DNA from 2 places in the Caballeronia sp. M23-90 genome. Region 1 is predicted to be linked to the other one. Evidence: predicted binding sites of a transcription regulator. Region 1 holds the regulator's gene; the other holds the start of a gene.
What was found. The regulator LexA, encoded in region 1, represses DNA repair genes until DNA is damaged. The targets are predictions, from matches to a motif close to ACTGTATNNNNATACAGT.

Region 1 (4,769 bases):
GGAACGCGATGTACGAAACACCGTCCACATGACCGACCATCAGTCCGAGCCCGAGGCCCAGGCCGAACAAATAGATCATGGGATCGGCGAGATTACCGAACATCGACGCAATCGCGAGTTTCTTCCAGACGAGATAGTTTCGCCGCCAGACCGAAATCCAGTTCGATGCGTTCGCCGGCATGGACGACAGGAACGGTTCGTCCGCGCGCTTCTGTTCGACAGGCCGGGGCGCGCTTGCGGCGCTTGTTTGCGGTTCGCTCGCCATTGCTCAGTCCACCATCTCGCGCCCGGTCAGGCGCAAAAACACATCTTCGAGATTCGCCGGGCGGTGCAGGTAACGCACGCCCGGCCGCCCCTTTACTCGCTGATGCACGGGGGCGGGGTCATCGACGTAACAAAACAGCGTTTCGCCGCTTATTTCCATCCGTCCGACAAACGGCGTGAGTTCGTCCCGCAGTGCTTGCGGATCAGGCCCGTAGATTTCGATGACGTCGCAACCAATCACCCGTTCGATCAGCTCATCGGGTTTGCCTTCCGCCACCTTGCGTCCTTCCTCGATCACGCACAGCCGGTCGCAAAGCCGTTCGGCTTCCTCCATGAAGTGCGTAGTGAGCAGAATCGTCTTGCCGCGCGAGAGCAGCGAGCGCAAACGCTCCCAGATCAGGTGACGCGCCTGGGGATCGAGGCCTGTGGTCGGTTCGTCCATGACCAGAACGTCGGGATCGTTCACGAGCGCGCGGGCGAGCGTCAATCGCCGCTTCATGCCGCCCGACAACTCGCCGACGCGCGCATTCGCCTTGCTTTCCAGCCGCGCAAATTCCAGCAGCGACGGAACCACGGCTTCAATCTCGCGCCCGCTCATGCCGAAATAGCGGCCAAAGATCAGCAGGTTTTCGCGGACGGTGAAATCGGGATCGAGATTGTCGAATTGCGGAACCACACCCACGCGGCGCCGTGCGAAGCGCGCGCGGGATGGAATGGGTTCACTGACCAGATTGATGGTGCCGGCGTCCGGTGCGGCCAGTCCGAGCAGCATCTTGAGCGTGGTTGTCTTGCCAGCGCCGTTCGGCCCCAGCAGTCCGAAACACTCTCCCGGCTGCACGTGGAACGACAAGCCATTGACGACGGTCTTGTCGCCGTAGTGTTTCCGGACATCGATGAACTCGATAGCCGGACTCGCCGGCGCGTGGTCCGCGGCGGGTGTGTCGTCGGGTAACACTGCTGCATCTGCCATGCGTAGGAACTCGGCGTGGGGTCAGGAAACAAGCTGCTTAGTTTAATCGATTGCACCAGCGCGGCGCGTCGCCGCTATTGCCTGCACTGCCGACGCGCATCCGCGCTTGAGTACGGTTGCGCCAAGATTGCGGCAAGAGGCGGTCAATGTCCGGAATGCCCGCCCAGCAAGGAGCCGCAGGCGCTGGCACGCCGCACGCTTGGCGTTTTTCCGACGACGCACATGCATTAGCGTTTTCCATCGTTGCAAGCGATTTGGCAACGCACCATGATGACGGCAACGCCACGCGCGTCGTGATGCCCGATGGCACGGGGCAACACGCGCAATACGTTGAACACTGTTTTTTTCGATGCCCTTTGCTGCCACCAGCAGCGCGGAGAACCACCATGGCAAGCTACCGAAAAATCCTGCTGTGCTACGACGGCTCCCGCGAAGGACGCAAGGCGTTACGCGACGGCGCAAATCTCGCGCTCGAGCTGAAAGCCGAAACCCATCTGCTGGCCGTTGTCGATATGCGTTCGAGCATCGCGCAAAGCGCGGGCCTCCTCACCGACATGGCCTGCGGGCGCTTCGAAGACGCGGCCCGCGACATCCTCCACGAAGGCGTGGATTGGCTGACCGAGCGTGGTGTACATGCCGAGGGTCATTTTGCGTTCGGGCATCCTATCGATGAGATTGCCGGGCTTGCGCAAAGTCTTCAGGTGGATCTGGTCGTGGTGGGACACCGTTGCCGCACCGGGCTGGCGCGGTGGTGGATGGGCGCGGGGAACACGCCGCTGATGGACCGCGTGTCGTGCAGCATTCTGGTGGCCGTGTCGCCGACCGGATCGACGGCCGAGCAGGAAGATGCCGCCCACGCCGCAGTCCCCGTCAAGGCCGAAGTGAGTGTGTGAGGATGCGGGGCGTCAAGGTACCTGAAGCCCGGTTCATCCGTTCAACTCGATGCCGACCAGCTTCCACGAGAACAGGCCGTATCGTTTGAGAATGGCCGAATAGCGCGCGTCACCGGCGCCGTGCCGGTAGTTCACCGTGAACGTGTCGAAGCTTCTGTAACCCGCCGTTGTTTGTGGCGGCTGCTTGGGCGCCGGTTGCGCCGGCGCGCTCGTGACAGGCGGAGATTGCTGTGCGCCGGGTGCCGTGCCAGGTGTGGCGGAATCGGGCGAGGGCGGAGCCGGCGGTTTCTCGCCGGGATCGCCTCGCGGCGGTATGCCGTTCAGGATTGCCGCCACGCCATCCGGCGTTGCGTACGAATCCACGAGTGGACCGATCAGCGCGGCGCCAATCATTGCGCCCAGCAACGCCAGCGGATTGCCGCTTTTATGTACATCGATCTTCCGGGTAAGCAGTTGCCCGACTTGTTCCTTCAGACTCTCTCGCAGCAGCGGAAAATCCACGTACGCGTTCACCGTCTCGGCATCGCGCGTATCGGCGGCGCGTTTCATGCGGTCCAGCGCAATATAAGGTGATGCGTAAAGTAGTCCGAGCGCTGCGACGGCCGCAATTACGATCAGTGCGGTTAGAACGGATTTGCTGATGCGCGACATACGTCAGGGTGCCTTCGTGAGTTCGAGGTGATTGACGACGACCAACTGACAACCAATCTCAATTGACCGCGCCGTCACGAAATCTATCCCTCAAACTCGAACAATCACGAGGATTACCTGAAGGTCACGCAAGAAGACCGCCTTCGACACCCGCGCGTTCTTCGTCGATATAACGGTCGATCATGCGCGAAACCGCTTCAATGTTGCCCACCATGATCACGCGCGATTCGCCGCGATAAACCCGCACGGGCGCACGGCGCTCGGCTTGCGCATGAACCGACGCGCTGAGCGACACCCGTGCAAACGCAGGTTGCCGCGAAGGCAGCACAGGCGGTTCGTCGAACATGTCGGGCGTGTTTGTGTCCTTCCGTATCTTGCAGGAGATCAGCGCGCGCAGATGACGAAAGCGGCCGAACTCGCGGAATTGCCTGAATGAAAGCGGCGACCGTGCTGCGGGCGCGAAAGAAGCTGACGCAGCCGACGAAGCAGATAAAAACGAGGCAGAAAACAGGCGGGCAAATCGTTCCATGATGTTTCTCCGTGAACAATAGGGTGCGCGCCGGTTCATCGCGGATGCGATGTCCGTCACGCTTTATAAGGCCGGAAATTCAACCGCGGCGCGGCTGGTAGCGGGAGCGCCCGCCGCCGCAGAGCGGATCAGAAAGCAGCAATCAAAAGACGAGAATCAGAGCGTGGCCATCAAGTCGGCCGCGCTCGAAGCACATCACAATTCGCCGGATCGGATCAGTCCGACAGCGATACCTTCAAGTGCGAATTCGTCGCTACCCGAAGCCACGAAGATGTTTTCGTAATCGGGATTCTCGGCGATCAGTTCGACGCCGTCCGGGCGACGCTTCCAGCGTTTCACCGTCACGTCGTCACCGAGCCGCGCGACGACGATCTGGCCGTCTTTTGCCTCGTTCTTCTTCTGCACTGCGAGCAGGTCACCGTCGAAGATGCCGGCGTCGCGCATGGAAAGCCCGCGAACCTTCAACAGGTAGTCGGGCTTGCTCGAGAACAGTGCCGGGTCACAAGCGAAGTGCTGCGAGATATGTTCCTGCGCAAGGATCGGGCTGCCTGCAGCCACGCGCCCGACCAGCGGCAGGGACAATTGCATGATGCTCGCGTGCGGCAATGTGAACTGATGCGGTCCGTCATCAGGACCTGGCTGGTTCAGCAACCGGATGCCGCGTGAGGAACCCGCCGCCAGCTCGATCACGCCTTTACGGGCCAGCGCACGAAGATGCTCTTCGGCGGAATTGGCCGAACTGAAACCGAGTTCTGCCGCGATCTCGGCGCGCGTGGGCGGAAATCCCGTGCGCTCGATTGCGCGCTGGATCAGTTCGAACACCTCTTGCTGCCGCGCAGTCAGTTTGCTTGTCTTGGTCACGTGCTTTAGCCCCTTGTCTGGTCCGTCATCCACTGTATGGATGAACAGATGCCTGTAGTTTTATACAGTATTCGCCGCTTTTCAAGCTTTACTTTAAGTTCGGCGTCGTCCAGACCACACAGAGGGCGAAAACAGGCTGCTCCAACACCCGTTTACCGGTCGCAACGCCGCTGCCAGCCTCCATTAGCACTTTTTGATCTAAAAACATGAAGAACAATTATTTTTAATAATGAAAGGCCGTCGATAGACTCAGCCCATCGAACACCATAAGACGGAGAACGGGGAATGTTGAGTCGTAGATCGGGGTGGGGCGTGCGTGCCAGGAAACTGCTCGCAACGGCGGTTATCGGGGCTGCGTCGGGAATCGGGATGATCGCGCAAGCGCACGCCGATACGTCGTTTCTCAACGTGTCGTACGACCCGACGCGCGAGCTGTATCAGGACTTCAACCAGGCTTTTGGCAAGAAATGGAAGGCCGAGACCGGCGAGACGGTCACGTTCAAGCAGTCGCACGGTGGGTCGGGCGGTCAGGCGCGCTCGGTTCTGGATGGCTTGCAGGCTGACGTGGTAACGCTGGCGCTGGCTTATGACATCGATGCAT
Region 2 (4,769 bases), on a different contig from region 1:
GTGCGCGCACCTCGTCGGCAAACAGTAGCTGCTGAAAAACCATGCCGTCTTCGGCGGGGCGGACCTGCACCACTCGGGTTTTCCCCTTATACGACCATTTGGCGAGCGCACAGCGCCCGCTTTCACGCATGGCTTGCCGCAGGAGGCTGTACGGTTTACCGCCGCGTTTGTCCGGGGCAATGAAATATGCCTTGTCGTAAAAGAGCGGGTCGACTGATTTTTCAGGTACGAAGGAAACGATTTCGACCACGTGAGTGGCTCCTTCCTCGAGCGCCTTCAGTTCTTCGGGCGCGAAGACAACGAAATTGCCTTTTTCAAACTCGTAGCCTTTTTTCATGTCCGCACGAGCGACAACCTCGCCGGTCGCCTCGGAAATGTATTGCTGCTTGACCCTGCCACCCTCCGGCGTCAGAAGGTTAAAGCCGACCCCGGAGGCGCTCTCGGTTGCTGAAAACAGCTTGACCGGGATGGAAACCAGGCCGAAAGAAAGCGTCAACGAAGCAATCGAGCGCGCTGCCATGGTTTTCTCTCCTGGTCGCCGGCGACAGAGCGCGCGGCTGCGGCATACGAGGGACGGGCGAGCGGCCGAGCCCGTTGGCTGTTTAGTTTCGATTTTCTTGATTATTAGCCGCAACATGAGAGCATGCAATATGCCCGGCACTGGTCCTGCGCCCTGACGGGCACGGACTGTGCACTTCCCCTGGACCGAGGAGAGCCGCCATGCCAGGACGATGGAGCACGACGCAAAAGCGCCAACGCCCGGTCGCAAACGATCCGCCTGGCGCGATGCCTTCGATCATTGAACCGGAGCTCGCGACACTGGCGAGTCGTCCGCCGGCATCCGGTGACTGGTCCTACGAAATTAAGTACGACGGATACAGGATGCTGATTCGCGTCGATGGCGGTTCCGTCAAACTTTTTACCCGGAACGGGCACGACTGGACCGATCGGATGCCGAAGCTGCGGGCAGCGGTTGAATCGCTTCCTGTCGAAAACGCGTGGCTCGATGGAGAGGCGGTAGTGCTGAACGCCAGCGGAACACCTGATTTCAATGCGCTGCAAAACGCATTCGACCGCAGAAGCACAGCAAAAATCGTCATCTTCCTCTTCGACATCCTTTGGCTCAACGGGGAAGATGTTCGCAGCGAGCCCTTGCGCACAAGGCGCCAGTTACTCCACGACCTGCTCGAAGAGGTTCACGATCCGCTTATCCGATACTCCGCGGACTTCGCTGAGGATCCGCAGTCGCTGGTCGCCTCCGCCTGCAAAATGAATCTTGAGGGAATCATCGGCAAGCGCGGCGATGCGCCGTATCGCTCTGGACGCTCAACCAACTGGGTCAAACTCAAATGCAATCTTCGCCAGGAGTTTGTGATCGCTGGCATCTCGGGCAACAAAGGCGCGAAATCCGGGGTCCGCTCGCTTTTGCTGGGTGTCTATGACGCCAGTGGTCTACTTCATTACGCGGGCAACGTCGCGCCTTCAGTCAAAGCATCACGCAACGACGCAATCTCCAAGCGTATCGAGCCGTTAAAACAGAAGAAGGCAGCGTTTTCCGTTGCTCCCGAGCCTGACCAGGACCGTGACTACATATGGTTGAAGCCCGAGCTCGTATGCGAAGTATCGTTTCTGGAATGGACCCCAAGCGGCGAGATCCGGCATGCGGTTTTCTATGCAATGCGCGAGGACAAACCTGCTCACGCAGTTGTGAAAGAGCAGGGCGCGGTGATACCCGGCGAGGAAGCAGCGCCTGACGACTTGAGGTCGTCTCGAGAGCGGACGGGTACGAAAGGGTCTGTCTTCATCGCGAATATCAAAGTAACGAACCCCGCCCGGGTTGTCGACGGCACTTCTGGCAAAACAAAGGTCGAGCTTGCTCGATACTACGACGACATCTCAGAGTGGGCGCTTCCCTATCTTCACAACCGGCCACTCACATTGGTACGGGCGCCCGACGGCATCAACGGCGAGCTGTTCTTCCAAAAGCATTCCGAGCGTGTGCGCATACCGGGTGTCGAAGAGCTTCCGGTTGAGCTCCATCCGCGCCATCCGCCGCTGCTCGTTGCAAACAATGCAGAATCGCTTGTAGGACTCGCCCAGATGAGCGTGGTCGAGCTGCATTCTTGGAACGCGGTCGCACCAGACCTAACCCATCCGGATCGCGTCATCTTCGATCTGGATCCTGACCCGTCGCTGCCCTGGTCGGCGATGCTCGATGCGGCCTCGCTCACCAAGCTCGTGCTTGACGAAATCGGACTCAAGTCATTCGCCAAGACGAGCGGCGGCAAAGGGTTTCATATTGTCGTTCCGCTCACACGTAAGCAGAGCTGGGCGGAAGTTAAGGGGTTCTCGCAAGCGCTTGCGCAACACATGGCGAAGGTCTTGCCCGATCACTTCTCAGCAGTCTTGGGGCCGCGAAACCGGGTTGGCAAAATCTTCATCGACTATCTGCGAAACAGCCGCGGTGCAAGTACGGTTGCGCCGTTCTCTGTTCGCGCGCGGCCCGGTCTGGCGGTGTCGATGCCCATTGCCTGGGACGAATTAAAAGACGTCACCGCTGGCGATCAATGGTCGATGAGCTCAGCACTTGCCCGGCAACGCTCGCTCAACAGCGATCCGTGGGAAGGCTATTGGCGAACCCGGCAGGGCATCACGGTAGCGATGCGCCGCGCCATCGGCATGCAGCGTTGATGTGTTTGGGCACACTCTTCGGTAAGCAGTTGCGTACGGCTACGAGCGCTGCGCGATTGCGTCCGCGCAGATGGCCAAGACGCGCTGAACCATGGTGCTTGATAAGTTCAGCGCCATATCTCCCGTGAATAACGCTTGAACGTGCGCCTGCCGGATCACGACCTTGGCTTTAAACAGGTCGCGTCTCGCGAGTCGTAACGCGAGCTGCCCGAGGTTGACTCGCTCAAGCCACGGCATCTTTACAGCGTTTCGTCTGAGCCAGAGCCGGCAACTCTCGACCACGTGGTCGACCCGCCATTCACTGGTCAAGCTATGCGACGCTGCAGCAGTCACGACCAGAAAGCACAACAATTCGGCGCGACGTTCATTCTCTACAAACATGCAACTCCTCATCTAGCGTTTCTGTTGGCCTTGCATCGCTTGGGTCATGCGCTGACTGCACCTGATCGCGGTGCCAATGCAACTTCCGTCACACCCGTTGCAATAGTGACGGTTGCGAACGTCCTCGGACGCCCTCCATGCGTTGTGATGGTCTGCTGGCGGCGTACCGACGGTGCGCCCGTTCTCACGGGCGTAAAACGTCGGCTCGCCGCTCTTCCCGCGAGACACCGCTTCGTCCACCAAGTCGCCGAAGGCTGCTCGCAGCTCCGCGACGAAGGCCGCCATCTCCGGCATCGGATGCTTTCGTCGAACAAGCTTATCCACAACAGCCTCCGCAATCGACTAAAAAGGGGCAATTCAGCGTTTCAAAACCCGTTATAGAATACTGTACATCCATACAGTATTGTCTGTCCATGAGCCGCCCGATCCCGATTACCGCCGACGCCGCAGGCTCATTTCTCATCGAAGTGCTGGCGAAGGTGCCCGCAGGCTTTCCCAGTCCGGCGCAGGACCATACGCAAAAGCGCATCGATCTCAATGACGTGCTCGTGCTCAACCCGATCGCGACGTTTCTGTTTCAGGTCGAAGGGGACTCGATGATTGACGCCAGGATCTTTGACGGCGACCGGCTGATCGTTGATCGCTCGATCGAGGCGGTCCATGGTCGTGTGGTCCTTGCCTGCGTTGACGACGAGTTCACGGTCAAGCGCTTGTACAAACGTTCGGGTGTCGTTCGTCTGCATGCCGCGAACCCGCTCTATCCCCCGATTACGTTCGTCGAAGGACAGGAAATGAGCGTGTGGGGCGTGGTCACGTGGAACTTGCGTCAGCTGCTGCATCCGCAGAAACGTCGATGACCACCTTTGCGCTCATTGACGGCAACAACTTCTACGTCTCGTGCGAGCGGTGTTTCAGGCCGTCGCTCATCGGCAAACCTGTCGTCGTACTCAGCAACAATGATGGGTGCGCAGTCGCGAGATCGCAGGAAGCGAAAGACCTGAAAGTGGGAATGGGGCAGCCGTATTTCCAAATTCGTGACCTCGAGCGCACCAGCGGCCTTATCGCACTCAGCTCAAATTACGCCCTGTATGCTGATCTCAGCGACCGCATGATGTCATTGATAGGCCAGTATTCGCCCGTCCAGGAAATCTACTCGATCGACGAATGTTTCCTCGACCTGGGCGGGTTTTGCTGCGACCTGACGACCTATGGCCTTCAGATACGCGCTCAGGTGCTGCAGTGGATCGGCATCCCGACTTGCATTGGCATCGGCCCCACGAAAACGCTCGCGAAAATGGCGAACCACATCGCGAAGAAAAATGTGGGCCGCCCGTGGTACGGCGTTTGTGACATCGGAATACTGACGGCAGGAGAGCGCGACAGTATCTTTGCGAGCGTGGACGTTGGCGAGGTCTGGGGCGTGGGCCGCAAAATCGGCGCGCGTCTGCATGAGATGGGTGTCGAAACGGTGCTGCAATTCAAACGCGTGAGTCCCTCGTTCATCCGCAAGCAGTTTTCCGTAGTGCTTGAGCGGACTCTGCTCGAGCTCAATGGCATTGCGTGCTACGGGTTTGAAGATGCGGGGCAGCCGCAGAAGCAAGTGCTTTGCTCACGCAGCTTCGGTCATGTCGTGTACACCCTCGATGAACTGACGCAGGCCATCACGCAATTTGTCGCCACTGCAGCAGAGCGATTGC

Region 2: the regulator LexA is predicted to act here: its motif matches at 3,457-3,474, upstream of ACRXB1_RS21975 (LexA family protein).

What each region holds. Positions count from the first base shown of each region.
Region 1 is NZ_JBSIPA010000145.1:3,061-7,829, reverse strand. Features, by position in the region: gene ACRXB1_RS16145 (ABC transporter permease) at 1-181, opposite strand, end outside; gene nodI (nodulation factor ABC transporter ATP-binding protein NodI) at 269-1,234, opposite strand; gene ACRXB1_RS16135 (universal stress protein) at 1,621-2,127, shown strand; gene ACRXB1_RS16130 (DUF2939 domain-containing protein) at 2,161-2,778, opposite strand; gene ACRXB1_RS16125 (hypothetical protein) at 2,903-3,307, opposite strand; gene lexA (transcriptional repressor LexA) at 3,503-4,168, opposite strand; partial or broken gene ACRXB1_RS16115 (sulfate ABC transporter substrate-binding protein) at 4,454-4,769, shown strand, end outside.
Region 2 is NZ_JBSIPA010000249.1:4,111-8,879, forward strand. Features, by position in the region: gene ku (non-homologous end joining protein Ku) at 1-520, opposite strand, end outside; gene ligD (DNA ligase D) at 787-2,691, shown strand; gene ACRXB1_RS21965 (hypothetical protein) at 2,731-3,072, opposite strand; gene ACRXB1_RS21970 (hypothetical protein) at 3,085-3,366, opposite strand; gene ACRXB1_RS21975 (LexA family protein) at 3,486-3,929, shown strand; gene ACRXB1_RS21980 (Y-family DNA polymerase) at 3,926-4,769, shown strand, end outside.